One region of the Thermoanaerobacterium thermosaccharolyticum DSM 571 genome, then DNA from elsewhere that is predicted to be linked to it. Evidence: a T-box and tRNA genes for the amino acid it is inferred to sense, from the RefSeq annotation. Region 1 holds a T-box; the other holds one or more tRNA genes.
What was found. The T-box of region 1 lies ahead of pheS (phenylalanine--tRNA ligase subunit alpha). A T-box ahead of a tRNA ligase gene usually reads a tRNA of that ligase, here a tRNA-Phe.
Positions count from the first base shown of each region.

Region 1 (9,777 bases):
ACTATTATTCAAGGTTTCACTATGTAGCGGATAAAAAGGAAAAGTCTATATTATTTATAGATTCTTTAAAAGCTATAAAGCAATCGAAGAAGTTTATTTATTTTAGCCTTGCCTCATTTATATTTACTTTTACGTGGATGATGGCATGGCCAATATTTACAATATATAAGGTTGACAGCCTTCATGCTAATAATATGTGGATGAGCATTTCCACTATTGTAGGTTCTGTTGGGTCCATAATTACATATAAATGGTGGGCGAGACTTGCTGACAGAAAGGGAAATGGCATAGCTTTAAGCATAAGTACGTTACTTATAGCAACAATTCCAGCTCTTTGGGCAAAAGTTACAAGTCTATTTGTAGGTGCTGTTATTGATTTCTATGGTGGCATGGCAACAGCAGGATACACTATGTTGTCATTAAACTGGCTTTTGGAACTGTTGCCTGATCATAAGGAAAAGATGAATTACATCGCAATTTACACCATCATAACGCAGTTTGCAGCATTTTTGTCGCCAATCTTTGGAACATGGCTTTATGAAGTGATTGGATATGAAGTCTTTATGTATGTAACAACGGTTTTAAGGGTTTTATCTAGTGTGCTGTTTTTTTCTGTTGCCATATACAAAGGTGAGAAGGTTTTATTAAGTAAAGGAGGAGTCTAGTTGAGATATCTAACATCAGGAGAGACCCATGGGGAAGCACTTACAGCTATTATCGACGGATTGCCGTCAAATCTTTACATCGACGTAGATTTTATCAACAGCGAACTTAGAAGAAGGCAGTCTGGATATGGCAGAGGTGGAAGGATGGAGATAGAGAGAGATACTGTTCACATATTAGGCGGCGTAAGGAATAATTTAACAACGGGTGCACCACTTTGCATTATCATAAAAAATCGCGATTATGAAAACTGGAAGGATAAAGATATACCGGTAATAACAAGACCTAGACCGGGGCATGCTGATTTGTCTGGTGCTATTAAATATGACCAGAGAGACATGAGAAATGTATTAGAAAGGGCTAGTGCGCGAGAGACTGCAGCAAGGGTGTCTGTTGGCGCTGTGGCGAAGCTTCTTTTGAAGAACTTTGGAATCGAAGTTAAAAGCAATGTCTTGGAAATAGGTGGAGAGAAAAACAAGGATGAATGGAAAAGATGCATCGATGAGGCAAAAAAAGATGGCGATACCTTAGGAGGAATAATTGAAGTTACAATAGAAGGGGTTCCAATAGGGCTTGGTAGTCATACACAGTGGGATCGAAAACTAGATGCACTGTTGGCTTATAGCGTAATGAGCGTTCAGGCAATAAAAGGTGTTGAATTCGGCATGGGGTTCATGGCTGCAAGGAGCAAAGGCTCTTCTGTCCACGATGAAATATATTATGATGGAAAATTTTTAAGAAAGACAAACAATGCAGGCGGTATAGAAGGAGGTATTTCCAATGGAATGCCTATCATAATAAGAGCTGCTATGAAGCCTATACCTACTTTGAGAAAGCCACTTAATTCGGTTGACATAAACACAAAGGAAGAGATAAAAGCGGTATATGAGCGCTCAGACGTGACAGCGGTGGAAGCAGCTTCTGTTGTTCTTGAAGCTGTTTGTGCATGGACTATAGCCGATGAAATGACAAAAAAATTTGGCGGCGATTCTCTGTCTGAAATGATGGACAATTTTAATATGTACAAGAAAAGAGTCGAAGAATACTGATCTTTATAAAATGGTATTGACGAGTACGATAAGTTGTGCTATAATTTAACATGTATTTAAAGTAGAAGCACCCGCTTCTCACCTTTCACCACAGGTGTCAGGTTTCTAAGTGAATGTTAATTAAGATTGTGCAGAAGCGGGTTTATACCCGCTTTATTTTTTGTAAAATTTTAGGAGGTGCGTATTTATTAACAAGGAGCTGCAGGTTAATGAGGAAATTAGGGATAAGGAAGTGCGCCTCATTGATCAAGATGGTAATCAATTAGGCATAATGTCAGCAAAAGAGGCATACAAGATAGCTTTGGAAAGGCATATCGATCTGGTTAAGATTGCACCACAGGCAAATCCACCAGTATGCAAATTAATGGACTTCGGAAAGTACAGGTATGAGCAAAGCAAGAAGGAAAAAGAATCAAAAAAGAAGCAAAAAGTCATAAATATCAAGGAAATCAGGATGACTCCAGCTATAGAAGAGCATGACTTTGGTGTCAAAGTTAAAAATGCTATTAAATTCTTAAAAGATGGAGACAAAGTTAAAGTGACTATTAGATTCAGAGGCAGAGAAGCTGCACATACAAATCTCGCCGAAGAATTATTAAATAGATTTGCAAAAAGTGTAGAAGAATATGGTAATGTTGAAAAAGCCCCCAATATGGAGGGTAGAAATTTGATGATGATATTATCACCTAAAAACGTTTAATTGAGGAGGATACGAACATGCCTAAAATGAAAACACATAGAGGAGCAGCAAAAAGGTTTGCTCTTACTAAAAGTGGTAAAGTAAAGAGATCTAAAGCTTTTAAAAGACATATACTTACAAAGAAGTCTAGAAAGACTAAGAGAAATCTAAGAAAGATTGCATATCTCTACAAAACTGATGCAAAGAATATAAAGCGTTTGATTCCTTATGCGTAAATAATTAGGAGGTTATAAAAATGTCGAGAGTAAAGTCAGGAAAAGTCACGAGAAGAAGACATAAAAAGATATTAAAACTTGCAAAAGGTTACTATGGTGCAAAAAGCAAACTTTTTAGAGTAGCTAACCAAGCTGTAATGAAGTCACTTAATTATGCATACATTGGTAGAAAATTAAGGAAAAGAGATTTTAGGAAATTATGGATTGCCAGAATTAACGCTGCAGCAAGAGCAAATGGTATATCATACAGCAGATTTATAAATGGCCTTAAGAAGGCTAACATTGAGATAAACAGAAAGATGCTGTCTGAGATGGCTATACACGACAACAAAGCTTTCGCAGATTTAGTAAACATTGCTAAGCAACAATTAAATGCTTAATTTTTATACCCGGTTATTTGCCGGGTTTTAACCTATATACGGGATAGTGGAGTTTATATGTTAATAACGAGTGAAAAAAATGATCTTATAAAAGACATTAAAAAGTTATCAGAGAAGAAATATAGATATGAAAAGAAGCTCTTTTTTGTAGAAGGCAAAAACAGCGTCTTTGAAGCTTTAAAAAGCAGTTTTGAAATTAAGTACGTATTGGTTTCAGAAGATTGTGACATTGACTTGGATGTTGAAAAGGACCGACTTATATTTGTCGATAAAGGCATATTTAAAAAGATATCTGATACTGTCACGCCACAGATGATAATGGCTGTTGTAAAAATGCCTGATTATAATGTGAATGATTTGATAAAAGAAGATGGTTTGTACATAATATTAGACGAAGTGCAAGATCCTGGAAATTTAGGTACAATAATAAGATCTGCAGATGCATTTAATGTAGATGCTGTCTTTACCATAAACAATACAGTTGATGTCTACAATCCAAAGGCTTTACGGTCTACTATGGGATCTATTTTCCATCTACCTGTTGTAAATGATGTGCCAGTTGATAAACTTTTTGAAGCGTTAAAAAGAAACGGTGTAAGGGTTTTGTCAACAAATTTAAAAGCTGAAAAGTACATTTATGATTGTGATATTTCAAAAAATATTGCTTTGATTTTTGGAAATGAATCAAGAGGTGTTAACAAATCACTAGATATATATGTAGATGGTTCATTTAAAATACCAATGGATGGCATGGCAGAATCTTTAAATGTATCAGTAGCAGCGTCAATATGCCTGTATGAGTCCCAAAGGCAAAGATTGATTAAATAGAATAAAAATGATATAATATCTCAAAAATATATTGAAAATGCTATGAAAGAGTAAAGTACATTACATCCAATACGACAGGGAGGCGGTGCCATAGATTGAGAGCACTGCTAGTATTGCGTAATGGAAAGTTCCCTCTGGAGCAGTGTGCTGAACTGATAGTAGGCATTACCGGTTTTATCCGTTATATCAAAATGAGTGGGCTTTTTGGCCAAATTAGGTGGTACCACGGTTATATCTCCGTCCTTTTAAAGATGGAGTTTTTTTATTATTAACATCTTAGGAAATAAAGAAAGGAGAGTATTTCTTTGGAAGAGACATTAAGAAATTTATTAGAAGAAGCCAAGAGAGAACTAGAAACCGTCGATAGCATAAAATCATTGGAAGAGCTTAGGGTAAAGTACTTAGGCAAAAAAGGTGAGCTTACAAAGATATTAAGGGGCATGGGCAATTTGTCCCCTGAGGAAAGACCGGTAGTTGGGAAGATATTAAATGAAGTAAGAGCTGAGATTGAAAGCTTTTTGGCAGCAAAAAGAGATGAAGTATTAAAAGTAGAGAAGGAAAAAAAGATAAGAAGTGAATATGTAGACATTACATTGCCCGGGAAAGCTCATGAAATAGGACATAAACATCCTATGACGAAAGTTTTAGACGAAATAAAGGATATATTTTTAGGGCTTGGGTTTTCTATTGCTGAAGGCCCTGAGATAGAGCTTGATTATTACAATTTTGAAGCGTTAAATACTCCACCTGATCATCCTGCAAGAGATCTACAGGATACTTTCTATATAACGCAGAATATTTTGCTAAGAACGCAGACGTCACCGGTACAAGTAAGGACTATGGAAAAAAATAAACCACCTATAAAAGTTATCTCACCTGGTAGAGTTTACAGATCAGATGAAATAGATGCAACTCATTCACCTGTATTTAATCAGATAGAAGGACTTGCAGTTGATGAAGGCATAACTATGGGTGATTTGAAGGGTGTTTTAAACTTATTTGCAAAAAGACTTTTCGGTTCAAATACTAAGACGAAATTTAGGCCCCATTATTTTCCGTTTACGGAACCCAGTGCAGAAATGGACGTATCATGTTTTGCATGTGGCGGCAAAGGCTGCAGAGTCTGTGGTCATTCAGGCTGGATTGAAATACTTGGTTCAGGCATGGTGCATCCAAATGTTCTTAGGATGTCTGGGATAGATCCAGAGAAGTATTCTGGATTTGCTTTTGGAATGGGACTTGACAGGATAACTATGCTAAGCTATGGAATTGATGATTTAAGGCTTTTATATGAAAATGATCTGCGCTTTATTAAACAGTTTTAAGGAGGAAGGCAAATGTTAGTATCGTATTCATGGCTAAAGGACTATGTAGACGTATCGGTGGATGCAAAAAAATTGGCTGATGATCTTACTATGTCAGGTTCAAAAGTTGAAACAATTAAAAGCTACGGCAACGAAATAAACAATGTTGTAATAGGAAAGATAATTTCTATTGAGAAACACCCGGATGCTGATAAACTTCAGGTAGGAATCGTGGATGTAGGAGAAGAGAAACTGCAGATAATAACTGGTGCTCAAAACATAAAAGTTGGCGATTATATACCTGTTGCACTTCATGGTTCTACGCTGCCAGGTGGTGTGAAAATAAAAAGAGGAAAGCTGAGAGGCCTTGAATCAAATGGCATGATGTGCTCTGCAAAGGAATTGGGATTAGATGAAAGTTTGCTTCCTGATTATCAGAGAAACGGCATATTTATACTTCCAGAACTTCCTATTGGCGAGGATGTGAAAAAAGCCCTTGAACTTGATGATGTTATAGAGTTTGAGATAACTCCAAATAGGCCTGATTGTCTATCTGTAGTTGGAATCGCCAGGGAGACTGCGGCAACATACAGAAAAAGCTATAGAATGCCTGAAATAAAGCTAAGCGAAGTTGCTGACAAGAATCCTGCAAATGTTACGATTAAAGCTGATGATTTGTGCTTTAGATACGTTGCAAGAGTAATAAGAAATGCAAAGATAGGGCCATCACCTATTTGGATGCAGATGAGATTATTAAAAGCAGGAATAAGACCAATAAACAATATAGTAGATGTTACTAACTACGTAATGATGGAGCTTGGTCAGCCGCTGCATGCTTTTGATTTGGACAAAGTCAAAAATAGACATATAATCGTAAGAAGGGCTAAAGACGGTGAAAAGCTTGTAACTCTTGATGATAAAGAGAGGACACTTGATAGTGAGATGCTGGTAATAGCAGACGAAGAAAAGGCAATAGGTTTGGCTGGCGTGATGGGTGGTCAAAATACTGAAATAACAGATGATACTGTAAATATATTGATAGAAAGTGCCAATTTCAAAGGCAGCAACATAAGGTATACATCTAAAAAACTTGGTCTAAGGAGTGAAGCGTCATCAAGATTTGAGAAAGGGCTTGATCCTGAGATTACAGTGCTTGCATGCAATAGAGCAGCACAGCTTATGGCTGAATTAAGCGGCGGTGAGATATTAAACGGCATTGTTGATGTATATCCTAAACCTATAGAAGAAAAAGTTTTAAGCGTAAGGCATAAAAAGATAAATAAACTTCTAGGTACAAATCTAACTATTGAAGAGATGAAAAATATACTTACATTTTTAGACTTTGGGGTTATTTGCGACGGTGAAAACTTAGTCGTGAAGGTTCCAGCTTTTAGAAGCGATATTGAAGGTGAAGCTGATATTGCAGAAGAAATTGGTAGAATGTATGGATACAACAACATAGAAGATACACTCTTAAAAGGCACACAGATTACTGCAGGAGTAAAGACAAGAGAGCAAAAACTAGAAGATCTAGTAAAAGAAGTATTTCTATCATGCGGCTTAAATGAAGTTATAACTACTTCTTTTATGGGTATGAAAGACCTTGATAAGATAAACTTGCCTGATGATAGCCCTCTAAGAAAAGCAGTGAAGATTATGAATCCTCTTGGAGAAGATCAGGGGTATATGAGGACGACTCTCTTACCGTCCATGTTAAATGTAGTGTATACCAACTACAGCCGTAAGGTTTCTGACTTTAAAGCTTTTGAAATATCTAGAGTATTTATTCCAAAATCACTGCCTTTAGAAGAACTTCCTGTAGAGGTGAAGACGGCGGTAATTGGCATGTATGGCCATGATATTGATTTTCTAACTTTAAAAGGTGTAATTGAAGTGCTTTTGGATGTGCTTAATGTAAGCAACGTTAAATATGTAAGAAGTGAAAATACGCTTTATCATCCAGGCAGGTCTGCAGATATTATTGTTGATGGTAAATGCATAGGTGTTTTTGGAGAAATCAATCCTGACATAGAGGAAAATTACGATATCAATAGAGAAGTGTACGTTGCAGAATTAAATCTTGAGCTTCTTTTTAAACATGCAGATGATGATAGAAAGTACAAGCCCCTTCCAAAATATCCTGCTGTAGAAAGAGATATTGCTGTATTAGTAGATAAGGATATATTTGTATCTGATATAGAAAGCATAATAAGAGAAACAGGCGGAAAACTTGTAGATGATGTAAAACTGTTTGATGTGTATACTGGCGAAAACATTCCTGAAGATAAAAAGAGCGTTGCATATTCAATATGGTACAGATCATACGAGAGAACTTTGACAGATGAAGAAGTCAAAGAAGTGCACGACAAAATAATCAGGAAGTTAAATGAGAAACTTGGAGCACAACTTAGATAAAAAAGACCGGAAAGGTCTTTTTTTCTTAATAAAGGAGGAAATCGCAAAGATTTGTAGAAATAAATAAAGTAATGTTTGGTTTTGAGGGGATGTTCTAATGGAGATAAAAAAGATTACGGTAAATATAAACGGAAATGAATATATTTTGAAAACAGATTATCCTGAAGATTATATATTGAAGTTGACAGATCACTTAAATAGTGTAATATCAGGGATTTCTGAAAACTATAGTAAATTGTCAACTCAAATGATTTTGGTCTTGTCAGCTCTTAACATAGCAGATGAACTTTTTATTTCAAAAGAAGAAAATAGTGCTTTAAAAAAAGAGATTGTATCGTTAAAATCAAAGCTTAATACCAGTGATGAAAAGATAATGGAATTAACGGAAGAACTTGAGAGGCTTAAAGAAGAACTTAAGGCGTCTAGAGAAGAACTAGAAGAGTATATTAATACATTTGACGATGTTGGTTAAAATCTATTAAAAGAATAAGACTATATATAAAAACAGTGATAAGGTGGTTTGATGAAAAAAGTAGAATTATTGGCCCCAGCAGGTAGCCTGGAGACACTTAAAGTTGCTGTAAATTGCGGAGCAGATGCTGTGTATATTGGAGGAAAGTTATTTGGAGCCAGAGCATATGCAGTAAATTTTGGAGAAGAAGAGTTAAAAGAAGCAGTGGAGTACTGCCATCTCAGGGATAAAAAGATATACATTACAGTGAATACTCTTATTTTTAACAAAGAGATCGATCTACTTACTGATTACATTGATTATCTGTACAAGCTAAATGTGGATGCGATTATCGTACAGGATTTTGGAATTGTTAAATTATTGAGAGAATACTATCCAGAGATAAATATACATGCCAGCACCCAAATGACTTTAAGCAATTTAGAAAGCATTAAGGCTGCAAAAGAGGCGGGAGTAAAAAGAGTAGTGCTGCCACGGGAATTGACACTAAAGGAGATAAAAAATATTAAGGCAAATACAGGTATTGAGGTAGAAACATTTGTACATGGTGCTTTATGCGTTTCTTACTCTGGACAATGTTTATTTAGCAGTATAATTGGTGGAAGGAGCGGCAATAGAGGCAGATGTGCAGGTCCGTGCCGTTTAAAATATGATTTTGTAGATGAGAAAGGAAATATAATCGAGGGCAATAAGCATTTGCTTAGCATGGCTGATTTATGTACAATTGATTATGTTGGAGATATGATACAATCTGGTGTAGATTCTTTTAAGATTGAGGGCCGCATGAAGGAGAAAGAATATGTGGCATCAGTTGTGTTATCGTATAGAAAGGCGATTGATGCATACTACGATTCAGAAGAATTTGATGTATCAAAAAGTATTGAAATGATGTCTAAAATTTTCAACAGAGGTTTTTCAAATGGATACCTTTATGAAAGAAAGCCTTCTATGATGAGCTATATAAATCCTAAAAATAGAGGGATTCCTTTAGGTAAAGTTTTGTCAAAAGGGAATGGAAGATTAAAATTAAAGCTATATAGTTCACTTTTTGTAGGCGACGGTATTTCTACTGAGACTGGTGAGCATGGATTTAAAGTTGACAAAATTGTAGCAGACGGTATTAAAGTAGATGATGCCGATGAAGGACAGACGGTAGAGCTTAAAGATATGCCAGTAAAAGTAGGTGACATTATTTTTAAAACATACGATGCAAAGTTAAACAGGCAATTTTCAAATATAAAAGAGTATAAATCACCTATTGATGTGTTTGTGAAGATGAAAGAGAATATGCCATTATATATAAAACTTAAAAATAGCGGCATAGAAGTTGTAAATAGCGGTAAAGTCGATGCTGTAAAGGCAGTTAAGAAGGCTATTGATAGAGACACATTGATTGAGAAGGTGTCTTCAATAAATGATACGCCATTTGCCGTGAGAACCATTGAAATAGATATGGATGAAGGACTTTTTTTGCCTTTAAGCGAAATAAAGGAAACCAGAAGGACAGCAGTAGAAAATCTTATAAAGACAAAATTACACTACAATGAACCTAAAAATATACATATCAAACTGACTGATGATGTTCAAGCCAAAAGTAAAGATTTAAAGATATCATTTTATACGGAGAATTTAGAGCATGTTAAGATTGCTTCGCAGGTTGGAGTTGATAGGATTTATTTCGATTACAGATTAAAAGATGAAGAGTTGAAAAAAGTGAGGCAGTATTGCGAAGGATGTGAGATAATACCTGC
Region 1 is NC_014410.1:1,793,898-1,803,674, reverse strand. Features, by position in the region: gene TTHE_RS08970 (MFS transporter) at 1-665, shown strand, start outside; gene TTHE_RS08965 (chorismate synthase) at 666-1,712, shown strand; ribosomal protein L20 leader region at 1,766-1,878, shown strand; gene infC (translation initiation factor IF-3) at 1,900-2,412, shown strand; gene rpmI (50S ribosomal protein L35) at 2,430-2,627, shown strand; gene rplT (50S ribosomal protein L20) at 2,648-3,007, shown strand; gene TTHE_RS08945 (TrmH family RNA methyltransferase) at 3,065-3,835, shown strand; T-box leader at 3,869-4,083, shown strand; gene pheS (phenylalanine--tRNA ligase subunit alpha) at 4,141-5,160, shown strand; gene pheT (phenylalanine--tRNA ligase subunit beta) at 5,173-7,554, shown strand; gene TTHE_RS08930 (cell division protein ZapA) at 7,652-8,026, shown strand; gene TTHE_RS08925 (U32 family peptidase) at 8,078-9,777, shown strand, end outside.

Region 2 (9,777 bases), 1.3 Mb from region 1:
CAATTTTGCACCTTCTGCCACATGATCGGCTATAGGATTTGGCAATATTTTATCATACACTACATAATCAACATTGTTTTGTTTCAAATAACTTGTTACTCTATCTAAATACCCATGTTTTCTCATAGAATTTCCGCTTCCAATCACCAGAAGAGCTTTCTTCCCAGGCAATCGGACTGTAGCTAACTTTTCAAGAGTACCAGGACCAAAAATAATTTCTGTCGGCATAAAGTATGTAAAATTAGATTTCATATAAAAACCCCCTTAATTGACATTTAAATTATAATTTTCACTACCTACATTTATTATGATATTACAAAAAGTAAAAGTCAATAAAGAGACAATATTAATTAGTTAAAAATATTAATAAACTTTAATTTTTACTCATATCGCAAAGCTTCAATTGGCTTTAGTCCTGCTGCCTTGTTAGCAGGATACATTCCAAAGAACAGCCCTATTAAGAGGGAAAACGAAAATGAAATTATTATCGTGTTTATTGATGGGCTTACTGTCATGTTCATAAAATGCCCCATCAAGTACGATGCTATAAAACCAAAAATTACTCCTACTATTCCTCCAACTCCACTTATCGTCAGTGATTCTATCATAAACTGCAGCAGTATGTCTTTTTTCTTTGCTCCTAATGCTTTTCTTATGCCTATCTCTCTCGTCCTTTCTGTTACTGATACTAACATTATGTTCATTATGCCTATGCCACCTACTATTAAAGCTATGCCTGCTATTCCTCCCAGCATCATTGATAATGTGTTGCTGACACTATTTACTGTTGATAAGAGGTCTGATTGATTCAGTATTCTATATGCGTTTGTGTCTCCTTTGAATATGGTGTTTAGCATGTTTTCTACGTGATATTGTGCTATGTTTACATACTGCTCTTCAGTTGCACTTAGGTATATCTGGGTTATTCCTCTGTTTCTCTGAAATACGAACATTGTCTTTATTGGTATGAATATTGAGTCGTCGTACGAGTTTGATATTGATGAACCGCCTGATGCTAATACTCCTACTACTGTGAAGTTGTTTCCGTCCAGCTGGATTGTCTTGCCCAGTGGGTCTGTGAATCCAAATAGGTCGCTGGCTACATTGCTTCCTATTACAGCTACTTTCTGTCTCATGTCATTGTCTATTGATAGTATGAATCGTCCTTCTGCAAGTTTTAAATTTCTCAGTGACATGTAGTTTTCATTTACTCCGTTTATGCTTTCTTCGTATGATTGGTCACCGTACTTGGCATATGCGTTTGCACTCATTATTGGTGATATTTCTTTTATGTATGGGGAGTCTCCTATTGACATGGCTTGGTTGTAGGACAGGGATGTATCCATACCCCTGCCCATTATTGATACCATTATCAGGTTTGACCCCATGCTTTTTATCTGGGATGTTACTCCTTCTGTTGCTCCTTGTCCTAAGCTTACTAGTCCTATTACTGACATTACGCCTATTACTATTCCCAGCATTGTCAGAAATGATCTTAGTTTGTTGTCTATTATGCTTTTTAAGGACATTTTTATTGCTTGCATTAATGCCATTTTATGCACTTCCTTTTATTCATATATTTTTCCGTCCATGATTTTTACTGTTCTTTTTGCTTGGTTTGCTACGTTTATGTCGTGTGTTATCAGTATTATAGTGTTGCCTCTTTCGTTTAGTTCTTTTATTATTTTCATGACTTCTTTCCCGCTTTGGGAGTCCAGGTTTCCTGTTGGTTCGTCTGCTAGTATAAGGTGTGGGTTGTTGGCAAGGGCTCTTGCTATTGCTACTCTCTGCTGCTGTCCTCCTGATAGTTCTGTTGGCCTGTGGTGTATTCTTTTTTCCAGACCTACCATCGTCAATAGTTCTACTGCTCTATTGTATCTTTCTTTTGCAGGTATACCTTTGTATATCATTGGCAGTTCTACATTTTCTAATGCTGACAGCTTCTGAAGGAGGTTGAAGCTTTGAAATATGAATCCTATTTCGCTGGACCTTAATTCGGCAAGTTTGTTTTCATTAAGCTTCCTCGTGTCGTTTCCATTTAGGTAGTATTCTCCTTCTGTCATGACATCAAGGCACCCTATTATATTCATCAGTGTTGATTTTCCTGAGCCTGATGGTCCAACAATTGATACAAATTCTCCTTCATCGACGGTTAAGTTTATGTTGTCAAGGGCTTTTACTATGTTGTCTCCCATCTTGTATATTTTTGATATGTTTTTCATCGTGATCACATTTTTGTTTTCTTTTCTATTTTCCATCATGACTAATTTCTACTCCTATTCCCACCAGATTGTTGCCTTATTATAAAACCAGCTCCTCCTGATCCTCCGCCAAAGCTTCTGTTTCCGAAGTTTTCGCCACCAAAGCCACTGAAACCACTACGACTATTATTGTTATTCGTCGAAGAGGTAGCGGCACCAAATATCAATACTTTATCACCTTCATTTAAACCACTCAATATTTCTATATACTTGTCATTGTAAAGTCCAGTTTGTACTTGCCTTATATTCCTCGCCCTTCCTCCATTATTATTTGAATTATTTTCATTGTACAAGATTACATACTTGTTATTTCCATTCGTCTGAACTGCTTCTATAGGAAGCAGCAATGTGTTTTCTTTCTGGGCAACAATGATAGAAACATTCATAGTCTGACCAAGCTTTAGCTTATCTGTATACGGCAGTGATACAGTTACATCGTACGATGCTACATTATTTTGTATTGTCGGTATTGATGATATTTCTGTCACAGTTCCTTCAAATGTCTCTCCTTGTAAATCATCTGTTGTAAGCGTTGCTTTCTGCCCTATTTTTATCTTGCTTATATCAGTCTCATCTATGGGCACATCTACAGAATAATTATTGTTGTTAACTATTACTGCTGTATCTGATTGGTTGGTAATAGACGAAAGGCTGCTTACTGACGTATTGCTACTATTGCTTGTATTAGAATTACCTCCAGAGCTAGCGTTCGAGCTGTAATTTGAACTGGATTGACCAGACAGTTCATCACCTTCGTTTATATTCTGCGATATAATAACTCCGTCAATAGGTGCATAAATATTTAAAGAATTTATCTGACTTTGAATATTGTCATAATTGCTCTGTGCTTGCTGCAACTTTAAATTATCATTTTTAATTTGTATATCATTTACATCACTCGTTAATGTAGCTATTAATGTTCCAGCACTTACTTTCTGTCCTTCTTTTACATTTATGCTTGCAATCGTTCCCTGTATTGACGCTGTCACGGTATTTGAATTTTTAACACTTAATGTTCCATTTTGAATGGCTCTTTCATCACCAATATTGGTATGTACAGTTACCTGTGCTGTCATACCATCCGTCAATGCACCCGGATTTGGCAGGCTTACTGTAACATAATAATATGATGCACCATTAACAGGTATCGCTTGTGTTGATACATCCGTTACGATTCCTTTTACTGTAGTATATGAATTATAAAGGTAAACATCTGCACTCTGTCCAACCTTTATATTATTTATCTGCGAGCCATTAAACGGAACTTTTATAGATGCATTCGAATAGTCAGTTATAACAGCTATTGCTGTCCCAGGATTTACATTTTGCCCTACTTTAACATTTATACTATCGACGATACCCGAATACGAAGATATTATTTTTTGTTTTGAAATAGTATCATTATAAGACTTTGTATCGTTATCAAGTTGTTCTTGCGCTAATTCCAAATTTATTAAAGCATCTTGAAGTTGCTGGTTCAAATTGTCATCCTCTATCTGATATAGCAGTTCACCAGCCTTTACTTTGTCTCCTACTTTATGATAGACTTTTTTTACTGTTCCATTACCTTTTAAAGTTATCACTCTCTTGTCCGCATCAAGATTTCCTGTCCCATCTATATGCATTGATATATTACCGCGTGTAACTGTTACATACGGCGTTCTTGCTACTGTTGGTGTAGACCTTTTTCTTACAAAATAATAAGTTGTACCTGCAATAATAATTAAAATTACGATGATGGCTATGTATTTTTTTTCATTATTTTAACAACCTTCCTTTCATCTAAAATACATATAATGTTGATTTTATATTAATTATATATAATAATTTTATCAAATAATTGAACAATTTGTTAATTTTATGTGGCAGAAATAAATCAAAATTTATACTTGATAAAAATTTATTTTCATGCTATATTATATAAGTGTAGCGCTGGCATAGCTCAGTCGGTAGAGCAGTTGATTCGTAATCAACAGGTCAAGGGTTCAAGTCCCTTTGCCAGCTCCATGTCTTAATTCTCAAATATAAAAGATATTTAAAAATATAAGGAAATAATTAATATTAAAAAAGTATCTAGAGATGAGCGATAGATACTTTTTTTATTTCGAAAAAAGAATAAATTATTATTAAAAGTTATAAAAAATAAAATTGAAGTTAATTGACTTCAAAAGTAATTTAATGAATCCTATCTTATTACCAATTTTGCAAACAAGCTTAAATTTATTAATAAAAATAAAAAAAGCTTCAACAGATTTGTTGAAACTTCTATTTCCTGCTGGTGCCTCGAAGTGGAATCGAACCACTGACACAGGGATTTTCAGTCCCTTGCTCTACCGACTGAGCTATCGAGGCATATGTATAATAATGGCGACCCAAAAGGGGCTCGAACCCTCGACCTCCAGCGTGACAGGCTGGCGCTCTAACCAACTGAGCTATTGGGCCGCAATAATTATTTATTTATGGTGGGCCTTCAGGGACTCGAACCCCGGACCAATCGGTTATGAGCCGACCGCTCTACCAACTGAGCTAAAGGCCCTTAATTTTGGTGACCCCGACGGGATTCGAACCCATGTTACCGCCGTGAAAGGGCGATGTCTTAACCACTTGACCACGGGGCCACGTATTGGCTCCTCAGGTAGGGCTCGAACCTACAACCTACCGGTTAACAGCCGGTTGCTCCACCATTGAGCTACTGAGGAATAATTATCCGGCAGCGACCTACTCTCCCGAGTAATCAGTACCATCGGCGCTGGAGGGCTTCACTTCCGTGTTCGGAATGGGAACGGGTTTTTAACCTCCGCTATTGCCACCGGAAATCTTTTGTTCATTTGTCCTTTTACATCTTTCGAAAAAATCTTATCAACGCTCACAAATTTCGATTATCTAATATATCATCGATTCATTTCGCTTGTTTGGCTAACGCCGTCTATGCGTTGTGACGGCTTTCGCTTTCGCTCATACGCCAAACTGCGCTACATTTATCGTGATATATCACGAAAGCTTCATTAATCGTTCGCTTTTGATAGATTTTTTCAAATATATGCTTTTTAATGAACTTTGAATACTGCACAATGCTTATCTTGGTCAAGTCCTCGACTTATTAGTACCGGTCAGCTCAAAGTATTTCTACTCTTACACCTCCGGCCTATCTACCTCGTCTTCTCCAAGGTGTCTTACTCTGGCACTCAACTCTACCTACTGTAATCTATTTTATTTCATTCCCTAACATTTGTACATAGTGCTTTTTTCCTTCAGTAAGTATAGTTGAGTGCCAGATGGGAAATCTTTTCTTGAGGTGGGTTTCACGCTTAGATGCTTTCAGCGTTTATCCCTTCCAAACTTGGCTACCCAGCTGTGCGAATGGCTTCGCAACTGGTACACCATCGGTTTGTCCACCCCGGTCCTCTCGTACTAAGGGCAGTTCCTCTCAAATTTCCTACGCCCGCGACGGATAGGGACCGAACTGTCTCACGACGTTCTGAACCCAGCTCGCGTACCGCTTTAATGGGCGAACAGCCCAACCCTTGGGACCTACTTCAGCCCCAGGATGCGATGAGCCGACATCGAGGTGCCAAACCTCCCCGTCGATGTGGACTCTTGGGGGAGATCAGCCTGTTATCCCCAGGGTAGCTTTTATCCGTTGAGCGACGGCAATCCCATTCTCTACCGCCGGATCACTAAGCCCGACTTTCGTCCCTGCTCGAATTGTCTTTCTCGCAGTTAGGCTACCTTCTGCCTTTGCACTCTTACGCGCGATTTCCTTCCGCGCTGAGGTAACCTTTGGACGCCTCCGTTACTCTTTGGGAGGCGACCGCCCCAGTCAAACTGCCCGCCTGTCAGTGTCCATATGCCGGCTTACGGCTCCTATGTTAGAATTTCGGTAATATCAGGGTGGTATCCCAACGTCGGCTCCAGATAGGCTTGCGCCCATCTTTCTCCGCCTCCCACCTATCCTGTACAGATATTACTAAAATTCAGTGACAAGCTGCAGTAAAGCTCCATGGGGTCTTTCTGTCCTGTCGCGGGTAACTCGCATCTTCACGAGTACTACAATTTCACCGGGTCCCCCATCAAGACAGCGCCCAAGTCGTTACGCCTTTCGTGCAGGTCGGAACTTACCCGACAAGGAATTTCGCTACCTTAGGACCGTTATAGTTACGGCCGCCGTTTACTGGGGCTTAAGTTCAGAGCTTTGGATTTCCTCCTGACCCTTCCCCTTAACCTTCCAGCACCGGGCAGGCGTCAGCTCCTATACTTCGTCTTTCGACTTAGCAGAAACCTGTGTTTTTGGTAAACAGTCGCTTGGGCCTCTTCTCTGCGGCCTTTCGGCACTCCTTCTCCCGAAGTTACGGAGTCTTTTTGCCGAGTTCCTTAATGAGGGTTCTCCCGCTCGTCTTTGGATTCTCTCCTCGCCTACCTGTGTCGGTTTCTGGTACGGGCACCTCTATCCTCGATAGCAACTTTTCTTGGCAGCCCCTTCGAAACTTCGCCTTTCGGCTCCCCTTCACAGCTCTTATGAGCTTTGGTACTTCACTCAAAGCTCTTTTCGTCGCTGCTTGGACGTGCTCTACCAACCGCACGCTTTTCTTATCTCGCTGCGTCCTTGCTTCTCTTTTGACGGATTTCGGTGGTACCGGATTTATTACCGGTTGTCCATCGCCTACGCTTTCGCCTCGGCTTAGGTCCCGACTTACCCTGGGCGGATTATCCTTCCCCAGGAAACCTTAGGCTTTCGACGGTAAGGTTTCTCGCCTTACTCTCGTTACTTATACCGGCATTCTCTCTACTGTACTGTCCAGATTCGCTTACGCTTATCCTTCGCCCTGTACAGTACGCTCCCCTACCATTCTTTCGAATCCGTAGCTTCGGTGGCATGTTTTAGCCCCGTTTATTTTCGGCGCGGGATTTCTCGACCAGTGAGCTATTACGCACTCTTTGAATGTATGGCTGCTTCTAAGCCAACATCCTGGTTGTCTTGGAAATCCTACTTCCTTTCCCACTTAACATGCTCTTTGGGACCTTAGCTGTCGGTCTGGGCTGTTTCCCTTTTGACCACGGATCTTATCACTCGTAGTCTGACTCCCAGGGTTCTCAATATGGCATTCGGAGTTTGATAGGGTTCGGTAACCTTTTTGGCCCCTAGTCCATTCAGTGCTCTACCTCCATATTTACCCCCCCTGAGGCTAGCCCTAAAGCTATTTCGGGGAGAACCAGCTATCTCCGAGCTCGATTGGAATTTCTCCGCTACCCACAATTCATCCCATGACTTTTCAACGTCAACGTGGTTCGGGCCTCCACCAGATCTTACTCCGGCTTCACCCTGATCATGGGTAGGTCGCACGGTTTCGGGTCTATGATATGCAACTTTCGCCCTCTTAAGACTCGCTTTCGCTTCGGCTCCGCTTTCGCTTAACCTCGCTGCATATCTATAACTCGCCGGTCCGTTCTACAAAAAGTACGTGGTCGTCCGGCTCTCAACTGGACACGCTAGTTCTTTTTTTCTTCTCTCTAACATGTTCAGTTGAGTGCCGGACTTCCACTGCTTGTGGACATATGGTTTCAGGTTCTCTTTCACTCCCCTCCCGGGGTTCTTTTCACCTTTCCCTCACGGTACTTTGCGCTATCGGTCACTTAGGAGTATTTAGCCTTGGGAGATGGTCCTCCCGTCTTCCCACCGGGTTGCCTATCCTGTGGTACTCTGGATCCCACTCGGTATATTTCGCTTACGCCTACAGGGCTTTCACCTTCTTTGGCCTGCCTTCCCAGGTCTGTTCGGCTTCACTCCATATACCTTCTCGTGGTCCTAAACCCCATCACCTGCGGTGATGGTTTGGGCTCTTTCCTTTTCGCTCGCCGCTACTTAGGAAATCGACTTTTTCTTTCTTCTCCTCGCGCTACTTAGATGTTTCAGTTCACGCGGTGTCCCCTCCTCATGGCTATGTGTTCACCATGGGATGCTTAAGTATTACCTTAAGCGGGTTTCCCCATTCGGAGATCTCCGGATCTACGTCTGCTTGCGACTCCCCGGAGCGTTTCGCCGCTCGCTGCGTCCTTCTTCGGCTCTAAGTGCCTAGGCATCCACCATACGCCCTTTGTAACTTGACCTATTTCGGTTTATTGTAACTCGTTTTTCTCGTTACCCTTTTTTCGCATTGTGCAGTTTTCAAGGTTCACTTATCATGGTGGGCTTAGATGGACTCGAACCATCGACCTCACGCTTATCAGGCGTGCGCTCTGACCACCTGAGCTATAAGCCCATGGTGGAGATGAGGAGATTCGAACTCCTGACCCCCTGCTTGCAAGGCAGGTGCTCTCCCAACTGAGCTACACCCCCATGACCATGCTGAGGTTTAACCCTCAAAACTGAACAGTGAGATATTCGTATTTATTTTATCGCTCACATAGGCTCCGTGTTCTATGTGTCTTCGATTCTTTCAGCTCGTTTCGCTAACGGCACTTAACGACGTCCTGTCGTAGTGCCTCTCGCGTGGTCCTTCACGCTCGCACGCTTCACTCGCTTCATTCATCGGACACATTTCGAACACTTCGCTATATGTTCGCTCTTAAAATAAATACTCTTTTCTTTATTCTTAATCGTAGGATTTGCTCCTTAGAAAGGAGGTGATCCAGCCGCACCTTCCGATACGGCTACCTTGTTACGACTTCACCCCAATCATTTACCCCACCTTCGGCAGCTCCTCCCTTTCGGTTAGGTCACTGACTTCGGGTGTTGTAAACTCTCGTGGTGTGACGGGCGGTGTGTACAAGGCCCGGGAACGTATTCACCGCGGCATGCTGATCCGCGATTACTAGCAACTCCGTCTTCATGCAGGCGGGTTGCAGCCTGCAATCTGAACTGGGACCTGTTTTCTGGGATTCGCTCCGGATCGCTCCTTCGCTGCCCTCTGTTCAGGCCATTGTAGCACGTGTGTAGCCCAGGGCATAAAGGGCATGATGATTTGACGTCATCCCCGCCTTCCTCCGTGTTTTCCACGGCAGTCTCGGTAGAGTCCCCGTCTTTACGCTGGTAACTACCAACAGGGGTTGCGCTCGTTGCGGGACTTAACCCAACATCTCACGACACGAGCTGACGACAACCATGCACCACCTGTCTCACAGCTCCTCTTACGAGGCACTCAAGTATTTCTACTCGATTCTGTGGATGTCAAGCCCTGGTAAGGTTCTTCGCGTTGCTTCGAATTAAACCACATGCTCCGCTGCTTGTGCGGGCCCCCGTCAATTCCTTTGAGTTTCAACCTTGCGGCCGTACTCCCCAGGCGGGATACTTATTGCGTTAACTCCGGCACGGATTATACTAACCCACACCTAGTATCCATCGTTTACGGCGTGGACTACCAGGGTATCTAATCCTGTTTGCTCCCCACGCTTTCGCACCTCAGCGTCAGTTCAAGTCCAGAGAGCCGCTTTCGCCACTGGTATTCTTCCTGATCTCTACGCATTTCACCGCTACACCAGGAATTCCGCTCTCCTCTCCTTGACTCAAGCTATTTAGTTT
Region 2 is NC_014410.1:449,515-459,291, reverse strand. Features, by position in the region: gene TTHE_RS02400 (iron-containing alcohol dehydrogenase) at 1-252, opposite strand, end outside; gene TTHE_RS02395 (ABC transporter permease) at 381-1,553, opposite strand; gene TTHE_RS02390 (ABC transporter ATP-binding protein) at 1,569-2,261, opposite strand; gene TTHE_RS02385 (efflux RND transporter periplasmic adaptor subunit) at 2,264-3,886, opposite strand; tRNA gene TTHE_RS02380 (tRNA-Thr) at 4,193-4,268, shown strand; tRNA gene TTHE_RS02375 (tRNA-Phe) at 4,538-4,613, opposite strand; tRNA gene TTHE_RS02370 (tRNA-Asp) at 4,627-4,703, opposite strand; tRNA gene TTHE_RS02365 (tRNA-Ile) at 4,722-4,797, opposite strand; tRNA gene TTHE_RS02360 (tRNA-Glu) at 4,805-4,879, opposite strand; tRNA gene TTHE_RS02355 (tRNA-Asn) at 4,886-4,960, opposite strand; rRNA gene rrf (5S ribosomal RNA) at 4,967-5,075, opposite strand; rRNA gene TTHE_RS02345 (23S ribosomal RNA) at 5,342-8,366, opposite strand; tRNA gene TTHE_RS02340 (tRNA-Ile) at 8,442-8,518, opposite strand; tRNA gene TTHE_RS02335 (tRNA-Ala) at 8,520-8,595, opposite strand; rRNA gene TTHE_RS02330 (16S ribosomal RNA) at 8,876-9,777, opposite strand, start outside.
Region 2: it has a tRNA-Phe gene. The T-box ahead of pheS (phenylalanine--tRNA ligase subunit alpha) is inferred to sense a tRNA for this amino acid. The anticodon was not compared.